Regions from separate parts of the Pseudoalteromonas sp. PPB1 genome, predicted to be linked through region 2. Evidence: riboswitches for the same ligand, from Rfam matches in the RefSeq annotation. Region 2 holds a riboswitch; the other holds the start of a gene.
The links. Region 2 has a riboswitch for cobalamin ahead of IY568_RS01590 (TonB-dependent receptor domain-containing protein). Riboswitches for the same ligand answer to the same signal wherever they lie in the genome.

Region 1: another riboswitch for cobalamin. It lies ahead of IY568_RS00320 (ABC transporter ATP-binding protein); the one in region 2 lies ahead of IY568_RS01590 (TonB-dependent receptor domain-containing protein).

What each region holds. Positions count from the first base shown of each region.
Region 1 is NZ_JACEQV010000001.1:76,906-80,316, forward strand. It holds gene IY568_RS00315 (FecCD family ABC transporter permease) at 1-705, opposite strand, end outside; gene IY568_RS00320 (ABC transporter ATP-binding protein) at 705-1,499, opposite strand; cobalamin riboswitch at 1,581-1,700, opposite strand; gene IY568_RS00325 (histidine phosphatase family protein) at 1,730-2,329, opposite strand; gene nqrM ((Na+)-NQR maturation NqrM) at 2,408-2,620, opposite strand; gene IY568_RS00335 (FAD:protein FMN transferase) at 2,730-3,411, opposite strand, start outside.
Region 2 is NZ_JACEQV010000001.1:355,620-359,030, forward strand. It holds gene IY568_RS01590 (TonB-dependent receptor domain-containing protein) at 1-1,487, opposite strand, end outside; cobalamin riboswitch at 1,525-1,712, opposite strand; gene IY568_RS01595 (YajQ family cyclic di-GMP-binding protein) at 1,813-2,295, opposite strand; gene IY568_RS01600 (VanZ family protein) at 2,465-2,818, shown strand; gene IY568_RS01605 (ketopantoate reductase family protein) at 2,811-3,411, shown strand, end outside.

The DNA.
Region 1 (3,411 bases), 280 kb from region 2:
CATGCCCAGTCTTAGCCTGTGTACATTCACACCTAAGGTTACTGCGCTCTCATCACCAACTAACAACGCATTCAGGCTTCGGCGCATCAGTAACATCACTGTACAGCCTATCGACACGACCAGAGCGGGTAACCACAGCCATTGCCAGTCTGCACGGCTGAAACTGCCCAGACTCCAGAATATAATGGCACTTATGGCCTGCGGGTCGCTCCAATAGAGCAGTAAGCTGGTAAAGGCAGAAAATAAAAAGGTCAGCGCGACACCTGACAACAACATGTTCTCGACCAGTGCTGTGCCTTTGTGAAACGCAATGAGCAACAACAGGCTCATAGCCACTGCGCTGCCAGCAAACGCCGCACCGGATAAGGCCAGTGCGCTTTGTACACCAAATAATACAACCAACAACACCACACCAAATGACGCCCCGGAGGAAATGCCAAATAAATACGGATCGGCGAGCGGGTTGCGGGTCACGGTTTGCAAAATAAGCCCGGCAATGGCCAGCCCGGCCCCCGCAAAAAAAGCCAGCAAGGTACGTGGTAATCGCAGTTCAACCACAATCTTTTGATTCAGCACACTGTTGTCATAACTGCTTAAAGCCTGCCAGACCTCACTCCAGCTAAGTGACACTGCCCCGACAGACAGTGCAGTGAGCATGCTGGCCAAACAGGCACAGAGCAACCCGGGTATAAGCAAGGCCTTCATTATTGATACCCGTAGTGATAACGAATGTGTGGCACACCCGACGCATTGCGATCCGGCCCGGGGACTGTCTCAACGTCAGCACAGACGCCAAAAACATCACTCAGTAAGCCCGGCGTTATCACCTCTAACGGGGTTCCCTGAGCAAGCAAGTGACCTTGCTCCAGTACCAGCAACTCATCGCTGAGTGCCGCTGCAAGATTGAGATCATGAAATGAAGCAATAACGGTCACCCCCATGGCCTTAGCCAGCTCCATGATCTGGATCTGATACTTCACATCCAGATGACTGGTGGGCTCATCCATGATCAGCAGTTCAGGCTGCTGTACCATGGCTCTGGCGATCATCGCCCGTTGCTTTTCACCGCCCGACAGAGCATCAAATTGCTGTTGTGCTTTGTGGCTCAGGCCGACCCGCTCAAGGGCTTCCAGGATCAGTTGCTTATCCCTTGTATTAACAGCTGAAAACAGCGTTTTATGCGGCGTCACGCCCATGGCAACTACCTCGAACAGCGCCAGGTTGAACTGGCTGGGGATCTCCTGCAATACCACCGCCACCTGGCGCGCATAGGCACGGCGAGGATAATCGGATAAAGATTTGCCGGCATAGCGTATCTCCCCCTCGCTAGGATGCCAGTAGCGATACAGGCAACGTAATAAACTGGACTTCCCTGCCCCATTCGGCCCAATCAGACCAATAAACTGGCCACGTTGAATGGCAAAATTAAGTGCTGTCAGAATAGGTTTGTCACCCAATGTCAGATTCAGGTTATGCACGGAGATTTGTGGTGAAGTCATACCGCCTCAAATGCAGGCAGCAGCGCAGAGCCAGCCATTCGCGTTGTCACGACTGACGTTCTGAACTGACTTAAGTGCGCCCGCTTAAGTGTAGGTATTGGCCTTGGTATCTGGCTTCAGACTCTCAGTCTATTACAGTTGCGGGGACAGCTGAGGATTTACACCTCATTCCCAATGACTGCCAATACAATACGATGCTAAATTTAGGCCTTATTATGAAGTCCAGACGTCTAAAACACAACTTTCGGCCAGGCTTGACCGGTCTCATCAAAGAAGACCGATACTTTAACCATTTTGGCGTATCCGATCTCTGCACGAGACAAGTGACTATCAAACTCAGCAGGTAAACCCAGCCAGATGGCCAGTAATTGCTTAATAACGCCCGCATGAGTGACAATCGCCACAGGCTCACATGAGGGGCTTGCGGTGAACTGCTGCCACCAATCATATAAACGTAGATGGAATGCCGACATGGACTCCCCATTTGGCGGGGTGTGCTGCCAGGGACTTTGCCAAAAGTCGCCGATGCCAGGTGCTCGTGCTGACTGCCAGAGCGTGTCGTAGCGTTCACCATCCCAGTCACCAAAATGCATTTCACTGAGTCGAGGTTCTATCTGCAGTGGCAAACCGGTGGTTTCACAAAACGTACGAGCGACCGCCTGGCATCGCTGCAATGGAGAGGCAATCACCTGTGCAATCCCATCACACACCTCGAGTTGGGCATGCACTTGTTCATTGCCCGACGCGCTTGCAGACATATCAGTACTTCCGAGCAAACGGCCGGTTTCCCGGGGTTCGCCGTGGCGAATAAAATACAGGGTTCGTTGCATTAAGCTAGGGCACTGTTATTCGGGGTCCGAAACGTAAAAACGCAAGCCAGGGCTTGCGTTTTCGATGATGTCAGTGGATTAGAGAATTTGGTTTTCCTTCCACATTTGCTCTTTTGCGAGACGCTTCTTACGTTTGTCGCACGGGTCATCACAATCACAGATCTTGTCGATACCCATAGAGCCCAGACCGCCACAACTGCTGGCCATTGATTTCTTTTGTACTATGACCCCGACTGCCATCGCAACGGCGATCAATAACAACAACCCAAAGGTAAGTAAAAATAGTGACATTTCAGGCCTCTTTTGCATATCCATCCGCTATCGCGGACTGGTGACGGTTAATTGTGCTCATTATATAACTAAACGCACCTAAGTTAAAACGTTCGCGATGCAGATCTCATTATAAATAAGGTATGAACGCACTGCTGGGGTAAACCTCCAGGCCTTCATCACTTTTGCTGATCAAATAGACTGGCAGGTTATGTAACTCCGCGTATGCTCTCGCCCGTTCAGTCCCCATCACAGTTAGGGCCGTAGCAAGACCATCGGCTGTCATCGCAGATGGGTGCAATACTGTTACAGATACCAGGTCGTGTTTAACAGGCTTACCCGTGCCCGGGTCAATCAGATGGGTGAAGGTCTCGCCATCCATTTCATAGAAAATACGATAGTCGCCTGAAGTTGCAACACTGTTCTTACCTGGCTCAATCACTTTATGGATTTGTCGTTGCCCAACCGGTGCATCCGGCTTTTCAATGGCAATACGCCAGGGCTCATCCTCAGGTTTAGTGCCCGACAATCTCAGCTCACCACCAATTTCAACCATATAGTTACTGATCCCGTGCGACTCGATCAGTTCTGCCACTTTATCTATGCCATAACCTTTTGCCGTGGCAGAGAAAGACAATTCCAGATGATCCAACGTTTTGGCCAAACCTGCTTCTGTCAGAGTCAGTTTATCGAGGCCAATTTGCTCACGCATTTGCGCCAGCTGCTGCTCAGAAGGTCGCTTGGTCGGACGCTTGTCTGGGCCAAACCCCCACAAATCAATTAAAGGTCCCATGGTGACATCCAGTGTCTGA
Region 2 (3,411 bases):
GCCGAAAACTGTGCACTTAACTCAATCCCTTTCATGTGCGCACGGCCCACATTAGCAGGAATATACTTGTTTGTTTGCGCGTCAAACTCATTGCTGATCAGGTTATCAATGCGGTTATCGAAGATGGCCACATCATAGCGCACCGAGGCCGTATCCACCGTCACCCCTAACTCATTGTAGGTACCTTCTTCCGGCTTAATGTCGATATTAGGCAGATACCAGGGGCTGTCTTTGACAAACGCATTGGTCAGACTGGGGGCACGAAATGCGGTGCCATGGTTTACCCGAAAGGTGACAATGTCGGATGCTCTGAAGCCAACATCAGCCGTATACGTGTTCGCACGTCCGTGATGTTCATAGTCATCACTGCGCACGACAGCATTCAGTAACCAGCGCTTGTCATCGTAAAAAGCAGCAGCAAACACAGCGGTATTATCACGCTCAGCAATCGAGAATTGTGCGCTAGATGAAGACAGGTCCTCATTGAGGCGACTCACACCGCCCATTAGCTGAACAGATGGTGTCAGTTTGTAACGAGCGCGATACTCAATTTCATCCCGCTTGGTGCTGTAAACATCATTGGGTGGGGGGGGTGTGCCATCTGGTACAACCGACAGGAATTGGGTATTTTCTTCCTGGGCCAGACTGATAGAGGCTTCCTGGATCAAGACATCCGATTGCTTCTGCCACGCCAGCTTAGTGGTGTAATTATCAAACTTGTACGCGTCATTGCCAAATGATGAGTCGTAATCCGCTTCTCCCTCACTGTGTTGTGCATAGAGCGCAAGTTGGCCGTACTGCGACAGGTCGTAGCCCAGTTTAATGCCCATATTGGTGTTGTCATACGCATCACTGTCATGCTCTTTAGAGCGCGGCGCTGCCGGGTCTTTAGCGGTTACATCATAACCATCTGTGCTCTCATAGCCAAAATGGTAATTCACTGTCAGTTTATCTGCCTCAAATTGGCCAGCCAACTGAGCACCGCCATAGTTGCGACTGCCCGAAGTCAGTGCCAGTTGATGACCTTTCTGTTCACGGGTAATGATGTTAATCACCCCGGCAACCGCGTCAGAGCCATAAATGGCCGCGCGTGCGCCCTTGAGTACTTCAATGCGCTCAATGCTGTTTACCGGAATATTCGTAAAAGACACATCGCCCGAATTGGCATCACTGATCCGCACACCGTCCACCAACACTAAGGTATATTTAGTCGCGGCACCACGTACAAAGACGCTGGCCTTCTGGCCATAACCACCACTGCGCACCACATCAATACCAGCTAAATTGTTAAGCAAAGTAGGTACATCACGCACATTAGCACGCTCAATTTCAGCACGCTCAACAACCGCTACGGAGGTCAATGTATCCACACTGGCTTGTTCAAATTTGTTCGCTGTAATCGTGATATGTTCAATGTCTTGCGCAGACAACACTGAGAAAGGCAGCACAGCCAGCATGGCTGTGGTTAAAGTAGATTTTTTAAACATGGGTTCCCCTGATCCACGCCCACCGCGTGAATTACAACTATTGAGTGTGCTTCAGGGCCGGTTTCCGGACTTACTTACCACAACCTCTTAGTTGCGATAAGCTCACCGTTGCGGGGGCAGCGCCGGACTAATGCCTGTTCCTGTGGCATGCACCAGCTTCCCGATTATTCAGATCTTTAAGAGGCTCCAGGCTCCTGATCTGACACCCTGAAAAATTGGCGCTATTGTCGGAGATCTGGGAATAAAAAGCAACGGACGTCTAGCATGCTAAAAATATTTATTGATCTTTAGCATGCCAAACACAAGAAAGGTTCAACTTACGTGATTAATCCCGAAAGTTTTTAAACTGGAAAGGCTGACCAAGCTCTGCGCCGCGGATCAATTGCATGGTTTCTTGCAAATCATCACGCTTTTTACCAGTCACGCGCACTGTTTCGCCCTGAATTGAAGCTTGCACTTTGATCTTCGAGTCTTTGATGGCCTTAACCACTTTCTTTGCCATATCTTTGTCGATACCTTGCTTCAGCATCACTTTACGTGACACGTACTTACCCGACTTTTCGACATTTTTAAGCTCAAAACTAGCCACGTCCAAGCCACGCTTTGCCGCTTTCCCTACCAACATATCGAATAATTGCATCACTTGTTGTTCTGACTCACTTTTCAGCGTGATCACTTCATCGTTCAGCTCAAATGAGGCTTCTACACCACGAAAATCAAAACGCGTGCTCAGTTCACGATCGGCGTTATCAACAGTGTTTCTCGCCTCAGTCATATCAATTTCAGACACAATGTCAAAAGAAGGCATATCTAGCTCCTGGATAATGTTTTTCCGGATTATAGCAACCCAAAGGCCACGGCGCGACCACCCTCTAAACACGCGTTTTATAATTCGGAACGGAATTGCGTAGCTTCATCCCATTTTCAGATTTCAATGATATACTGGATTTTTCACCCCTAATGATTTGGAAGTATTTGTGGCGCGTCGACTTTATCAATGCCTGTTATTACTCTCTTTAGCCGTTTGCACTTTTTTGTTTGCCAAAGAGATCCAGACCAATCAAATTGTTAGATTTGAACACGCCGACAAAGTCGCCCACTTTGGGGTATTTTTCATACTGGCGTTTTTCTCTCACCATGCATTTCGCTTTAAGATCTGGTTTCATCTGGTACTGCTAACGCTTTACGGTGCTGGCATTGAGTGGATGCAGGACTCACTCCCCTATCGTCAAGCTTCCTGGGGAGACTTTATGGCCGATCTTGCGGGCGCCATCAGCTACTTTGCCGTCTATTGGATCTACTGCCGCAAAACAGGCAAATCATATGTCTGAGTTGTTTATAGTCGGCAAAGGAGCGATAGGCTTGTTACTTGCCGAAAAACTGGCAAACACCCATCAGGTTACCCTGATCACCCGAACACCTACTGAGGCGGTATTTTTCCAAACGCATCTACAGCGCAAACAGCTGGCCGTAAAGTGCGTGACCTGGCAAGCCCTGGCGCAACAACAACAGCCTGTTTCACTATGTATTATCCCGGTTAAATCCTATCAGCTTACTGACGCCTTTATGTCGCTAAAGCCTCATCTTACTCAGGATGCCAATGTCATTTTGAGCCACAACGGGATCCAGGCGTTGGCGCCCATCACCGATGCACTTAACGAGCAGCAAGGATTGTTTTTTCTTTCTACCAGTATGGGTGGGTGGAAGCCTGACAGCACAACCGTTGAATATACCGGCCCCGGCAAAAGCCTGTTTGGTCCCTGTAACCCAGTCGCACAGCTGCGCGCACAAAGGGTGTTTAAACACCTTCTTGAACCTACATTACAAGAGGCAGAACTGGCCAGTGATATTCAGTTGTTGCGATGGCAAAAGCTGTGTGTCAATCTTGCTATCAATCCGCTCAGCGCCCTTACCGGGCTCAAAA